DNA from 4 places in the Pseudomonas sp. LBUM1657 genome. Region 4 is predicted to be linked to each of the others. Evidence: predicted binding sites of a transcription regulator. Region 4 holds the regulator's gene; each other region holds the start of a gene.
The links. The regulator sigma-54, encoded in region 4, starts transcription at its own class of promoters, with help from an activator protein. The targets are predictions, from matches to a motif close to ANTGGCATNNANNTTGCTNT.

Region 1 (3,796 bases), 960 kb from region 4:
AGGCTTCGGCCCAAGCGTGGCTGGCCAGGTGTTCGCAGTCCTCGCTGTACAAATAGCCCGACACATAACGCGATGGAATGCCCAGGCTGCGGGCGCAGGCGAGAAATGCATGGGTATGGTCCTGGCAGACGCCCGATCGACCGGCGAAAGCCTGGGCGGCGCTGGTGTCCACTTCGGTGGAACCTGGCGTGTAAGTCATGTGCGAGTTCAGGCCATGCATCAAATCGATCAGCGCCGTGCGATCCCGGCGCTGCTTGCATTCCTTCTCGGCAAACGCGCGCAGGGCTTCGTCAGCTTCGGTCAGGCGCGTGAATCGCAGGAACGGCAGCGCCGACTGGCTCTCATGCTCGGCTTCACGCAGTTCGTCGATGTCCACCTGGCCACGGGCGCCGATGATGATTGCCTCGTGAGGTTCGTCCATGGTCAGCACGTGCAGGATGTTGCCGAACGGGTCGAGTTGCGCACGCACTGGGCGCGGCAGGTCGAGCTGCCAGCTGAGCACGTGCTGGCGCTCGCTGTCGTGGGGTGTCAGTCGCAAATACTGGATGCTCGCCCGCACCTGATCTTCGTAGTGATAGGTGGTCTCGTGGCTAATGGAAAGTCTCATGCAGCCTCCAGGTAGGAACTGTGTATGGCATTGCCCAACTGGCGCACCAGCGGGATGAACTCGGTCAGCCAGGCGTGCAGGCCTTCGTCGAGAATTTCGGTGATGCCGGTGTAGCGCAGGCGCGCGTCCATTTCCGCCGCCAGGCGTTGCGCAGGTCGGCCGTTGGCCCCCGGCAACTGGGCGAGGATCTGGTCGATTTCTTCGGTACAAGCCCGCAGCGAACGCGGGACGTCAGCGCGCAGCAACAGCAATTCGGCCACATGCCGGGCACCGGGCGCATCGCGGTAGATCTCGGTGTAAGCCTCGAACGATGACAACGCCCGTAACAAAGCACTCCACTGGTAATAGGCGTGGGCCGTGCCGTCGCTGACTGCTTCCGCCTGATCGCCGGCCATTTCGTATCGGGCATCGAGCAGGCGCAAGGTGTTGTCAGCCCTTTCGATAAACGTCCCCAGACGAATGAAGCGGAACGCATCGTTGCGCATGATCGTGCCGTAGGATGCGCCGCGGAACAGATGGGAACGCTCCTTGATCCACTCGCAAAAACGGCTCATGCCGTAGCGACTCAAGCCTTGGTCGGCGATGCCGCGGATTTCCAGCCAGGTGGCGTTGATGTTTTCCCACATATCAGCGGTGATTCGCCCACGCACCGCATGGGCACTGGCCCGCGCGGCGCCGAGGCAGCTGTAGATGCTCGCCGGGTTGGCCGCGTCCAGGGCAAAAAAATGCAGCAGCCGTTCGGCATGCAGATCGCCGTGACGCTCCAGGTAATCGTCCAGGGTGCCGGTAATCAGCAACGGCATGGCCAGTTCGTGCAGGCCGTCACCGCGACCATCCTGAGGCATCAGCGACAGCGAATAACTGATGTCGAGCATCCGCGCGAGGTTTTCCGCCCGCTCCAGGTAACGCGACATCCAATACAAATCCGAGGCAGTTCTACTTAACATGGCAGGCTTCCTTCAATCCTCGACCACCCAGGTGTCCTTGGTTCCGCCACCCTGGGAGGAGTTCACCACCAGGGAGCCTTCGCGCAGGGCGACACGGGTCAAACCGCCGGGCACAACCCGGGTTTCGCGGCCAGACAATACAAACGGACGCAGGTCGATATGGCGTGGAGCGATGCCGTTTTCGACAAAGGTCGGACAGGTCGACAGCGACAGCGTCGGTTGTGCGATATACGCGTGGGGCTTGGCTTTGATCCGCGCGCGGAACGATTCGATTTCCGCCGCCGAAGCCGCCGGCCCCACCAGCATTCCGTAACCGCCGGAGCCCTGGGTTTCCTTGACCACCAGGTCCGGAAGATTGGCCAGCACGTGGGACAGTTCAGTGGGATTACGACACTGCCACGTCGGCACGTTCTTCAGGATCGGCTCTTCATCCAGGTAGAAACGGATCATGTCCGTGACGAATGGATACACCGACTTGTCGTCCGCAACCCCGGTGCCGATGGCATTCGCCAACACGACATTGCCAGAGCGGTAGGATGACAACAGCCCCGGTACGCCGAGCATCGAATCCGGATTGAACGCCAGCGGATCGAGGAAGGCATCGTCGAGGCGACGGTAGATCACGTCGACCGCTTTCGGCCCGTCGGTGGTGCGCATGAACACCTTGTCGTCCCGTACGAACAGATCCGCGCCCTCCACCAGTTCAACGCCCATTTCCCGAGCCAGGAACGCATGCTCGAAGAACGCGCTGTTGAAACGCCCTGGGGTCAGCACCACCACGCTCGGATTATCGATCGGGCTGGAGCTTTTCAGGGTGTCGAGCAGCAAGTTCGGGTAATGATCGATAGGTGCAATACGCTGTGCCGAGAACAATTCGGGGAACAGCCGCATCATCATCTTGCGGTCTTCAAGCATGTAGCTCACGCCGCTCGGTGTACGAAGATTGTCTTCGAGCACGTAGTACGTGCCGTCGCCATCGCGCACCAGATCGACGCCAGAGATGTGGGAATAGATATCCCGGTGCAAATCGAGCCCTTGCATCGCCAACTGGTATTGCTCGTTGGCCAGCACTTGCTCGGCCGGAATAATGCCGGCCTTGATGATGCGCTGCTCGTGATAAAGGTCAGCGAGAAACATGTTCAACGCCTTGACCCGCTGAATACAACCGCGCTCGACGACTCGCCATTCGCTGGCGGGGATGCTGCGGGGAATGGTGTCGAAGGGAATCAGGCGCTCTGTCCCTTGCTCGTCACCGTAGAGCGTGAAGGTAATCCCGGCGCGATGAAACAGCAGATCGGCCTCGCGTCGCCGTTGTGCCAAAAGCTCGTCAGGCGTTTCGGCCAGCCAACGGGCAAACTCCCGGTAATGCGGGCGGACCTGGCCGCCGGCATCGTACATTTCATCAAAATAGGTGCGGATCATGCCGTACTCCTTGTCACCCGGACATCCAGGCCTTCGCAAGGCCCGTGCCATCGGCATAAACGCTTTTATATCAATCAGTTGGATATCCGCCCCGCACGCACCGCACCAATCCTGTGCGGCAAATGCCCCCACCTGATCGCCCCCGCTTCATTGCGAAGCAATGTTGTCGCCTATCACCAGCATAGCCAGAGTTGATTTCACTGCCCGGACGGCGATGCCGATAATCCAAGCATTCGCTGAAATAGCTGACCCGACTTCCCTTTTAGCCGCCTGCTCAGGCGGTTTTTTTTGCGCCGCATTCTTGTTTCAGGGTTTTGCCAGATACTTTTCCAGTGCCCACAAACGAAAACGGCCAACCCTAAGGTCAGCCGTTACTGAGTGTTGTCACTGTTCATAAGTTATGCGAGTCGCCCTCGTACCTCCTGTTTGACGCCCCATCCTTCCATGATGCCGCCCAAAGGCTCGACCACCGCCTCGAAGCCCTGCTCAAAGTCGCCGATGCCGTCATAGGTGGCGTACATCACTTTGCTCAGTTCCAGATACCACGCGCCGTCATCGCGCACACTGATCTGTGCATTCAAGGATTCACCACAGTAATGCCCTGCCGCCCTGCGCGCCCGCTCCTCGTCCGGGAAAATGGCGTAGAACTCGATGGGATGGAACCGTGAAAAGTCGAAACCGCCTTCTTTCATGCGGCGCAGCACGCTGCTGCTGATGTCTTCTTGATAGGCTGTGCTCATGAAACGTCCCCCTCATACTGATGGATAGACTTTCCGTATTCCCGGCGCTCGCAACCGAATGGTGCGAGCGATGCGGCAAC
Region 2 (3,796 bases), 600 kb from region 4:
TCATCAGGCCACGGCGCATGATCTGGTAGGCGGCAACAGTGGAATCGAAGCCGCCAGACATCAGCACAAGCGTCTGTTCCAGGGCACCCAGCGGATAACCGCCGATGCTGTTGTGCTGGTTGTGGATCACGAACAACCGTTTGTCGCGAATTTCGATGCGAACTTCGATTTGCGGCTCTTTCAGCGAGATTCCGGCGGCGCCGCACTGACGACGCAGTTGGCTGCCAACGTATTTCTCGACATCCATCGAGCTGAATTCATGCTTGCCGGCACGCTTGCAGCGCACCGAAAAAATCTTCCCAGCCAGTGAATCACCGAAATGCTGCTTGCACTTGGCGACGATGTCGTCAAAGTCGCCCAGCGGGTATTCATCGACCTGCAGGAAATGCGCGATGCCCGGCATGCAGCTCAGGCGCTCGGTCATCTCCTTCAGGGCTTTGGGCTCGCTCACGCGGGTTTCCAGCTCGAGATTGTCCCACACACCGTTCACCACCACAGCCGGGTCCAGGTCGCGGAGCACGGTACGGATGTTTTTGGCCAACTGGCGGATGAAACGCATCCGTACCGGGCGGCTCTTGATGGTGATCTCGGGGAAGACTTTTACGATTAGTTTCATGAAAACAGCGCGCGCTGGGCCAGCCGAAAAAGGGGGGCGCGGATTATAGCGGAAATTGCTCAAGGTTTAACCAGTTAATGTGCAGAAGGTTTTGCGCGCACCAAAACAGGTCATTTGTCGATTTTAACGCCACATTGTAGGGCGAGAATTTCTGCTTTAAGGCACATTGCACCTTTATAAGCGTGATATTGGGGCAAAAAACCCATGGTGGGGCACTGGCATGCAATTTGCTCCCTTGTGAGGCAGGTTGCCTTGGCAGAGTATTCGCGCCGGCATCACCCACATTCTAAGGGCATCCACTACTAAGCCCGAAGCCACCCGGAGGACACTATGTCGAAGTCGGTTCAACTCATCAAAGATCATGACGTCAAGTGGATTGATCTGCGCTTCACGGACACCAAAGGCACTCAGCACCACGTGACCATGCCGGCTCGCGACGCGCTGGATGAAGCTTTCTTCGAAGAAGGCAAAATGTTCGACGGTTCCTCCATCGCTGGCTGGAAAGGCATCGAAGCCTCCGACATGATCCTGATGCCGGATGACTCCACTGCCGTCCTCGACCCGTTCACCGAAGAGCCGACCCTGATCCTGGTTTGCGACGTGATCGAGCCTTCGACCATGCAAGGCTACGACCGTGACCCACGTGCGATCGCCAAGCGCGCCGAGGAATACCTGAAGTCGACCGGTATCGGCGACACCGTATTTGTTGGTCCAGAGCCAGAATTCTTCATCTTCGACGAAGTGAAGTTCAAGTCCGACATCTCCGGCTCCATGTTCAAGATCTACTCTGAACAAGGTTCTTGGATGTCCGACCAAGACGTGGAAGGCGGCAACAAAGGCCACCGTCCAGGCGTCAAAGGCGGCTACTTCCCTGTTCCGCCGTTCGACCACGACCACGAAATCCGTACCTCCATGTGCAACGCCATGGAAGAAATGGGCCTGGTCATCGAAGTTCACCACCACGAAGTGGCGACTGCCGGCCAGAACGAAATCGGTGTGAAGTTCAACACCCTGGTTGCCAAGGCTGACGAAGTTCAGACCCTGAAGTACTGCGTACACAACGTTGCTGATGCATACGGCCGCACCGCGACCTTCATGCCTAAGCCACTGTACGGCGACAACGGTTCGGGTATGCACGTTCACCTGTCCATCGCTAAAGATGGCAAGAACACCTTCGCTGGCGAAGGCTATGCCGGCCTGTCCGATACCGCTCTGTACTTCATCGGCGGCATCATCAAGCACGGTAAGGCTCTGAACGGCTTCACCAACCCGTCGACCAACTCTTACAAGCGTCTGGTCCCAGGTTTCGAAGCTCCAGTGATGCTGGCTTACTCGGCTCGCAACCGTTCCGCTTCGATCCGTATTCCTTACGTGTCCAGCCCTCGCGCTCGCCGTATCGAAGCCCGCTTCCCGGATCCAGCAGCCAACCCGTACCTGGGCTTCGCTGCACTGTTGATGGCCGGCCTGGACGGCATCCAGAACAAGATCCACCCTGGCGATGCAGCTGACAAAAACCTGTACGACCTGCCGCCTGAAGAGGCGAAAGAGATCCCACAAGTTTGCGGCAGCCTGAAAGAAGCCCTGGAAGAGCTGGACAAAGGTCGTGCGTTCCTGACCAAAGGTGGCGTTTTCAGCGACGACTTCATCGACGCTTACATCGCCCTGAAAAGCGAAGAAGAAATCAAAGTACGTACCTTCGTACACCCACTGGAATACGAGCTGTACTACAGCTGCTGATCCGGTAGCGCCTGCGCAAGCGGCGTGACAAAAAAGAGGCCTCCTTCGGGAGGCCTTTTTTATGCCCGGGATTTGACAACCAATAAAGTAACCTGTGGGAGCGGGCTTGCCCGCGAAAGCGGACTGTCTGACACATGGATGCCGGAATTGCCGACGCCTTCGCGGACAAGCCCGCTCCAACAAGGATTGGCGGCGTTCAAATGGTCTCGAAAAACATGCCCAAATGTTTACAACTTGGGTCAACCGTCGCCCCTGACCTATGCTGCAGTCCAACGCTTTCGTTTCTGGTCGTTTTTATGGGTCGTGGTTTTCTATTTATCTTGCTGCTGATCGCCCTGCCCGTCGCAGCGCAGATCTATAAGTACACCGACGCCGCCGGCAACACCGCCTACAGCAATCAACCGCCCGATGGCGTCAAGGCTCAGCCAGTGGAGTTGCCCCCACTCAATAGCATCGAGCGCCAGTCACCGGCAGAACCTGCACCGCCTGCAGAGGCTGACAACCGTGAGCAGCCCCGCAGCGCCTATGAGGTGCTGGAACTGACCGGCCTGCCCACCACAGAGGCCCTGCGCGCCAACAACGGCACCTTCACCGTCAGCGTCCTGATCAAGCCGCGCCTGCAAGGGCCGCATCTATTCAGGTTATTGCTGGACGATCAGCCTTACGGCCAACCCAGTAACGTACCGATCCTGCAATTGGTGAACATCGATCGCGGATTACATAGCCTCGCGGTGCAGGTGATCGACGGGGAAAACATCGTGCAACAAAGCCCCACCGTGACCTTCACCGTACAACGCGTACACAAGCCATGAGGCGCTGGCTGCTGATCGCGAGCCTTTCGTTGATGGCCCTTTCTGCATCGGCCGAGGTCTTCACTTACGTCGACGCCCAGGGCAATCGGGTATTCACCGATCAGCCTGGGTCCGGCAATGCCAAGCGTGTGCCCCTGGCACCGAGCAATCGCATGTCCGCCAACCCGACAGGTGCAGCGCCAGCGACTGCCGCGAAAAAAACCGCCCCCAAGCCACTCTTCCACTACGACATGCTCCGCGTGCTGGTGCCTGAGCCGGATGCGACCATCCGCAGCAGCGCTGGCGAAATCATCGTCAGTGTCACCAGCGAACCCGGCCTGCAACGCGATCACCGTTACCGATTGCTACTCGACGGCCAACCCACCGCGCAACCTGGCCCGAGCCCGGTGTTCGCCCTGAGTAACATTGATCGCGGCAGCCATAACTTGTCCGTGGAAATCGTCGACGAACATGGCCGCACCGTCGAACGCACCGCCAATCAACCCTTCCACATGCTGCGCATCTCCCTCGCGCAGAAGCGCCAGGTCAAACCCTGCACCCTCGCGGATTACGGCCAGCGACCGGAATGTCCGCTCAAAGACAAACCCGAAGAAGAAAAAAATCTCTTCCTGAGATTCTTCTAAACCTCGTT
Region 3 (3,796 bases), 730 kb from region 4:
CCGCCGTAGATGCGCTGGCCTTCAGGGGTATCCACCAGGCCGAACTCGATGGTCATCCAGTACAGACGCGCCAGGTACACGCGTTCTTCCTTGGAAGCCTGTAGGCCGAGTTTGCCGTAGGTGTGGGTGAATTCGGCAAACCAAGGGTTGGTCAGCAGCGGACAATGGCCAAAGATCTCGTGGAAAATGTCCGGTTCTTGCAGGTAATCCAGCTCTTCGCGGGTACGAATAAACGTCGCCACCGGAAACTGTTTACTGGCGAGCAATTCGAAAAAGGTCTGGAAGGGGATCAGTGCGGGAACCCGGGCAACTTGCCAGCCGGTGGTTTCACCGAGGACCTTGTTGATCTCACCGAGTTGCGGGATGCGGTCGTGGGGCAGACCGAGTTTTTCGATACCGTCCAGGTATTCCTGGCACGCACGCCCTTCGATCACTTTCAGTTGGCGAGTGATCAGCGTGTTCCACACCGCGTGTTCTTCGGCGGGGTAGTCGATAAAACCTTGCGCATCGGGCTCGCGAGCCACGTATTGCGTCTGCTTCATGCTGCTCTCCTGCTAGGGGATTTCGTTCTTGTTATGTCCTGCTATGGACCTAGGAATACCCCAAGGTGTGCGACGTTGCAGCAGGTGGATCACGCCGCTCGTAGGAAAATTCTGCGTTTTTCGTAAAGTATTCGTTACGGATTGGCGGCTGTGGCGCAGGGATTGAGATTCACAGGTTTGAAATGCCTGGCAGGTGTCACATAATCTTGACGACTAACTTGGCGCCTGCGCAGAAAAATCCGTGCTCAGGACCTCGATCACTCCTGTTTCGGGCTTTTATATGCGTATCAAAGTTCACTGCCAGAACCGCATCGGCATCCTGCGCGACATTCTCAACCTGCTGGTGGAGTACGGAATCAACGTCGCTCGCGGCGAGGTCGGCGGTGAACATGGCAATGCCATCTACCTGCACTGCCCGAACCTGATCAACATTCAGTTCCAGGCGTTGCGTCCGAAATTCGAATCAATTGCCGGGGTCTTCGGCGTCAAGCGCGTAGGGCTGATGCCCAGCGAGCGTCGGCACATGGAGCTGAATGCCTTGCTCGGTGCGCTGGAGTTCCCGGTGCTGTCGATCGACATGGGCGGCTCGATCGTTGCGGCCAACCGCGCGGCGGCGCAGTTGCTCGGGGTGCGGGTCGATGAGGTGCCGGGCATTCCGTTGTCGCGCTACGCCGAGGATTTCGACTTGCCGGAACTGGTGCGCGCCAACAAGTCGCGGATCAACGGGTTGCGGGTCAAGGTCAAGGGTGATGTGTTTCTCGCCGACATCGCGCCGCTGCAATCGGAGCATGACGACAGTGAGGCCATGGCCGGTGCCGTATTGACGTTGCACCGCGCCGATCGGGTGGGGGAGCGCATCTATAACGTGCGCAAGCAGGAATTGCGCGGGTTCGACAGCATCTTCCAGAGCTCGAAGGTAATGGCCGCGGTGGTGCGCGAAGCCCGGCGCATGGCGCCGCTGGATGCGCCGCTATTGATAGAAGGCGAAACCGGCACCGGTAAAGAGTTGTTGGCGCGAGCCTGTCACCTGGCGAGTCCGCGGGGGCAGTCGCCATTGATGGCACTCAACTGCGCTGGTCTGCCGGAGTCGATGGCCGAGACCGAACTGTTCGGCTATGGCCCCGGCGCCTTCGAAGGCGCGCGGGCCGAAGGCAAGCTTGGGCTGCTGGAGCTGACGGCGGGCGGTACGCTGTTTCTCGATGGCGTCGGGGAAATGAGCCCGCGCTTGCAGGTGAAATTGCTGCGCTTTTTGCAGGACGGTTGCTTCCGGCGTGTAGGCAGCGATGAAGAGGTTTATCTGGACGTACGGGTGATCTGCGCAACGCAGGTCGATCTTTCCGAGCTGTGCGCGCGCGGTGAGTTTCGTCAGGATCTGTATCACCGCTTGAACGTGTTGTCCTTGCACATTCCGCCACTGCGCGAGTGCCTCGATGGTTTGACGCCGCTGGTGGAACACTTCCTCGATCAGGCCAGTCGGCAGATTGGTTGCCCGCTGCCGAAGCTGGCACCGGCGGCGATGGAGCGGCTCAGTCACTACCATTGGCCGGGCAATGTGCGACAGCTGGAAAACGTGCTGTTCCAGGCGGTTTCCCTGTGCGAAGGCGGGACGGTCAAGGCCGAGCATATTCGTCTGCCGGATTACGGCGTGCGTCAGCCCCTTGGCGACTTCTCGCTCGAGGGTGGGTTGGATGCGATTGTTGGGCGCTTCGAGAAAGCTGTGCTGGAGCGCTTGTATTCCGAGCATCCGAGCAGTCGGCAATTGGGTAAGCGGTTGGGGGTTTCGCATACGACTATTGCCAATAAGTTGCGTGAGTATGAAGTCGGCAAGAGCGAGTCATAGCCGATAGCTGTTTTGCCTGTGATGGACCCTTCGCGAGCAAGCCCGCTCCCACATTTAATTTGTGTTTGGCTCGATCAAATGTGGGAGCGGGCTTGCTCGCGAAGGCGGTAGTCCAGTCCACCTCAACGTCAGCCGTTGCCACTTACCGGCATAACACCGCCGGTTTTTCGTCTTCGACACAATCCCCAATCCCCCTCTGAACCCCTCAAGTCCTTTGTTTGCCGGGCCCCGCGTCGCCAGAAAAAAGTTGGTCTGCAAATTGCTTGTGGCTCAGCAGTAAAGCGGTGGGCGGCAAACGTCCGGCATGCAGAGGAAAGAGCGTGGACAAGTACCTTTATGTGGCAATGACCGGCGCCAGCCAGAATGCACTGGCGCAGAAGGCTCATGCCAACAACCTGGCGAACATCTCCACCAACGGTTTCCAGAAAGACCTGGAGCAGGCGCGTTCGATGCCGGTGTTCGGTGACAGCTTTCCGGCGCGTGCGTTTGCCATGTCCGAACGCCCGGCCACCGACTTCTCTCCTGGCGCGCTGGTGGAAACCGGCCGTGATCTGGATGTCGCGGTGCAGGGCAACGGTTGGATCGCGCTACAGAACCCTGACGGCGGTGAAAGCTACGTGCGTACCGGCAGCCTGAACGTTGACGCCCTCGGCGTGCTACGGGCCGGCAACGGTATGCCGGTGCTGGGCAATGGCGGGCCGATTGCCGTGCCACCCGAGCAGCAAATCGAAGTGGGCGAGGACGGCACCATCAGCATTCGTGCGATGGGCGAAGGTCCTCGCGTGATGGCGGAAGTCGACCGCATCAAACTGGTCAACCCTGACTTCAGGAACATGACCAAAGGCCTGGACGGTTCGATCCACACCAAGGACGGCAAGCCGGCGCAAGCCGATGCCAACGTCAAGCTGGTGTCCGGGTTCCTCGAGTCGAGCAACGTCAATGCCGTGGAAGAGATGACCTCGGTGCTGGCCCTGGCCAAGCAGTTCGAGCTGCACATCAAGATGATGAACACCGCCAAAGAAGACGACCAGGCCATGGCTCGGGTCTTGCAGATCAGCTAATTATCAGAACGTCGCGCCGTAAAACAGGCGCACGAGGAGAATCGAATGCTTCCGGCTCTATGGGTTGCCAAAACAGGTCTGTCCGCCCAGGACACCAACCTGACGACTATTTCCAACAACCTGGCCAACGTGTCGACCACGGGTTTCAAACGTGATCGCGCCGAGTTCCAGGACTTGCTCTACCAGATCAAGCGCCAGCCAGGCGCCCAGTCGACCCAGGACAGCGAACTGCCGTCGGGTCTGCAATTGGGTACCGGTGTGCGCATTGTCGGCACCCAGAAAAACTTCACCGCCGGCAGCCTGCAAACCACCGAACAGCCGCTGGACATGGCCATCGACGGTCGCGGTTTCTT
Region 4 (3,796 bases):
TCGTGCGCGACGTCAGCCTGTCCATCGACAGCGGTCAAATCGTCGGCCTGCTGGGTCCCAACGGCGCCGGCAAGACCACCTGTTTCTACATGATTGTCGGCCTGGTACAGGCCGATCAGGGCCGCGTACTGATCGACGATCTGGACGTCAGCCACCAGCCGATGCACGGCCGTGCAAAGGCCGGCATCGGCTATCTTCCGCAGGAAGCGTCGATCTTTCGCAAACTCTCGGTAGCCGACAACATCATGGCAATCCTCGAGACCCGCAAGGAACTCGACAAGGCCGATCGTCGCAAGGAACTGGAAAGCCTGCTGCAGGAATTCCACATCAGCCACATCCGAGACAACCTCGGCATGAGCCTGTCCGGCGGTGAACGCCGCCGCGTGGAAATCGCCCGTGCACTGGCTACCAACCCGAAATTCATCCTCCTCGACGAACCCTTCGCAGGTGTGGACCCGATTTCGGTGGGCGACATCAAGCAGATCATCCATCACCTCAAGGCCAAGGGCATTGGCGTGTTGATCACTGACCACAACGTCCGTGAAACCCTGGATATCTGCGAAACCGCCTACATTGTCAACGATGGCCAACTGATCGCCGAAGGCGACTCTGCCACCATCCTGGCCAACGAACTGGTCAAGGAAGTGTATCTGGGCCATGAGTTCCGCCTGTAAGCGCTGAGGTGTCCCAGGCGATCGCCAGAGCGCCCTTTTCAATAAAAACTTTATAGTTTTTCTTGAGAAGAGCGCTCCAGGCAAACACATCGCTTTCAAGGTATTCGGCCACTGACAAGCATGAGCAACGCGTCAATAAAGCTTTATAGTTTTTTATTGTTACGGCGCTCTAGGCAAACAGTTCAGTTTCAGGCATATAATTTGCTTATGTTTGGCGCTCCGGCGCTCTGTAGTGGATGGCGCATGTGCGCCGGCGAATAAGGTGTTAAGCCCCTGCCATGAAACCATCGCTAGTCTTGAGAATGGGCCAGCAGCTGACGATGACACCGCAGCTGCAACAGGCCATCCGCCTGCTCCAATTGTCGACCCTGGACCTGCAACAGGAAATCCAGGAGGCCCTGGAGTCCAATCCGATGCTCGAACGCCAGGAAGAAGGCGACGACTTCGATAATGCCGATCCCTTGGCCGATAAAGCCGAACAGCAACCTAACGCCGATGTTTCGGAACCCTCCTACCAGGAAACCGCCCCGACGGTGGATAACCTCGAGGAAGGTGACTGGAACGAGCGCATCCCTAACGAGCTGCCCGTCGACACCGCATGGGAAGACGTCTACCAGACCAGCGCCAGCAGCTTGCCAAGCAACGATGACGACGAGTGGGATTTCACCACCCGTACTTCGGCCGGCGAGAGCCTGCAAAGCCACCTGCTGTGGCAACTGAACCTGGCACCGATGTCCGACACCGATCGCCTGATTGCCGTGACCCTGATCGATTGCATCAATAATCAGGGCTACCTGGACGAAACCCTTGAGGAAATTCTCGAAGCCTTCGATCCGGAACTGGACATCGAACTGGACGAGATCGAAGCCGTCCTGCACCGCATCCAGCAATTCGAGCCCGCCGGCATCGGCGCCCGCAACCTGGGTGAATGCCTGCTGCTGCAATTGCGCCAGTTGCCCGCCAAGACGCCTTGGTTGACCGAGGCCAAGCGTCTGGTCACCGATTACATCGACCTGCTTGGCAGCCGCGACTACAGCCAGCTGATGCGGCGCATGAAGCTCAAGGAAGATGAACTGCGCCAGGTCATCGAACTGGTCCAGAGCCTCAACCCGCGCCCAGGCTCGCAGATCGAGTCCAGTGAAGCCGAATACGTCGTTCCCGACGTGATCGTGCGCAAGGACAACGAACGCTGGCTGGTAGAGCTCAATCAGGAATCGGTGCCACGGCTGCGGGTCAACGCCCAATACGCCGGGTTTGTTCGCCGCGCCGACACCAGCGCCGACAACACCTTCATGCGCAACCAGTTGCAAGAGGCTCGCTGGTTCATCAAGAGCCTGCAAAGCCGCAACGAAACCCTGATGAAAGTGGCCACCCAGATTGTCGAGCATCAACGCGGCTTCCTGGAGTACGGCGACGAAGCCATGAAACCGCTGGTCCTGCATGACATTGCCGAAGCAGTGGGCATGCACGAATCGACGATTTCACGGGTGACCACGCAGAAATTCATGCATACCCCGCGGGGAATCTATGAACTGAAATACTTTTTCTCCAGCCACGTCAGCACCTCCGAGGGCGGTGAATGCTCGTCCACAGCGATTCGCGCGATCATCAAAAAACTGGTTGCCGCGGAAAATCAGAAAAAGCCGTTGAGTGACAGCAAGATCGCTGGTTTACTGGAGGCACAAGGCATTCAGGTGGCTCGCCGCACCGTCGCCAAGTACCGCGAATCTCTCGGGATCGCGCCTTCGAGCGAACGCAAGCGGTTGATGTAGAGCCACGCCACAGCGTTCCAGTGGCAGGTATTTCTGCCTGCCGCTTTATGCACTGGCAACGAAGGAGAAGCTGTATGCAAGTCAACATCAGTGGACACCAACTGGAAGTGACCGAACCTCTTCGCTCCTACATCGGCGAAAAACTCGAACGACTAGAGAGGCATTTCGACAAGATCACCAACGTGCAAGTCACGATGACGGTCGAAAAGCTCAAGCAGAAAATCGAAGCCACGTTGCATATTCCCGGCAATGAAGTGGTCGCCAATGCGGAACATACCGATATGTACGCGGCGATCGACGCACTGACCGACAAGCTGGATAAACAACTCAAAAAGCATAAGGAAAAGACCCAGAGCCTCCTCCAGGGCGCGACCGGTCGTTAACACTCCCAACCCATGATCCGACTTGAAAGCATCCTGACCCCCGGCCGTTCCCTCGTGAACGTGCCGGGCGGCAGTAAAAAGAAAGCCCTCGAGCAAATTGCCAACCTCATCCATCGCGAAGTGCCGGATCTGGAGATGCAAGATGTCTTCGAGGCTCTGATTGCCCGTGAAAAACTCGGTTCTACCGGTTTTGGTAACGGCATCGCCATTCCTCACTGCCGCCTCAAGGGCTGCACTTTGCCCATCAGTGCCTTGATGCACTTGGACGCGCCCATCGATTTCGACGCCATCGACGGCGCCCCGGTTGACCTGTTGTTCGTTCTATTGGTCCCGGAAGCCGCCACCGATGCGCACCTGGAGCTACTGCGCCAGATCGCCAGCATGCTCGATCGCAAGGACGTGCGCGAAAAATTGCGCAGCGCCCCGAGCAATGAAGCCTTGTATCAGGTTGTCCTGGACGAGCAAAACGGGCAGTAATCATGCGCTTGATCATCGTCAGTGGCCGCTCCGGCTCCGGTAAAAGTACCGCGCTCAATGTCCTCGAGGACAACGGCTACTACTGCATCGACAACCTGCCTGCCGGCTTGCTGCCGGAGTTGGCTGAACGCGCGTTGATTCACACCGAGCTGGCACAGCCGCTGGTTGCCGTGTCCATCGACGCACGCAACTTGCCGAGCCATCTGTCGCGGTTTCCAGAACTGCTGGAAGAAGTGCGCAGCCGGCATATCCAGTGCGACGTCCTGTACCTGGATGCCGATGAAGAAACACTGCTCAAACGCTTCTCGGAAACCCGCCGTCGTCACCCGTTGAGCACTGCCAATCGCTCGCTGGCCGAGGCGATCAACGATGAAACGAACCTGCTCGGGCCGATCGCCGACCTCGCCGATCTCAAAATCAACACCACCAATCTGAACCTGTATCAGCTGCGCGATACCATCAAGCTGCGCCTGTTGAACCAGCCGGAGCC

Region 1: ACA055_RS08680 (circularly permuted type 2 ATP-grasp protein) is a predicted target of sigma-54. The motif match lies at 3,009-3,028, and genes of this name have one in related genera.
Region 2: glnA (glutamate--ammonia ligase) is a predicted target of sigma-54. The motif match lies at 831-850, and genes of this name have one in related genera.
Region 3: ACA055_RS07545 (flagellar basal body rod protein FlgF) is a predicted target of sigma-54. The motif match lies at 2,629-2,648, and genes of this name have one in related genera.

What each region holds. Positions count from the first base shown of each region.
Region 1 is NZ_CP166799.1:1,886,468-1,890,263, reverse strand. It holds gene ACA055_RS08690 (transglutaminase family protein) at 1-607, opposite strand, end outside; gene ACA055_RS08685 (alpha-E domain-containing protein) at 604-1,554, opposite strand; gene ACA055_RS08680 (circularly permuted type 2 ATP-grasp protein) at 1,567-2,976, opposite strand; gene ACA055_RS08675 (ribonuclease E inhibitor RraB) at 3,375-3,716, opposite strand.
Region 2 is NZ_CP166799.1:331,783-335,578, reverse strand. It holds gene thiI (tRNA uracil 4-sulfurtransferase ThiI) at 1-616, opposite strand, end outside; gene glnA (glutamate--ammonia ligase) at 947-2,353, shown strand; gene ACA055_RS01590 (DUF4124 domain-containing protein) at 2,650-3,165, shown strand; gene ACA055_RS01585 (DUF4124 domain-containing protein) at 3,162-3,788, shown strand.
Region 3 is NZ_CP166799.1:1,657,139-1,660,934, forward strand. It holds gene phhA (phenylalanine 4-monooxygenase) at 1-542, opposite strand, end outside; gene ACA055_RS07540 (sigma-54-dependent transcriptional regulator) at 823-2,382, shown strand; gene ACA055_RS07545 (flagellar basal body rod protein FlgF) at 2,703-3,443, shown strand; gene flgG (flagellar basal-body rod protein FlgG) at 3,489-3,796, shown strand, end outside.
Region 4 is NZ_CP166799.1:931,127-934,922, reverse strand. It holds gene lptB (LPS export ABC transporter ATP-binding protein) at 1-674, shown strand, start outside; gene ACA055_RS04190 (RNA polymerase factor sigma-54) at 953-2,446, shown strand; gene hpf (ribosome hibernation-promoting factor, HPF/YfiA family) at 2,521-2,829, shown strand; gene ptsN (PTS IIA-like nitrogen regulatory protein PtsN) at 2,842-3,306, shown strand; gene rapZ (RNase adapter RapZ) at 3,309-3,796, shown strand, end outside.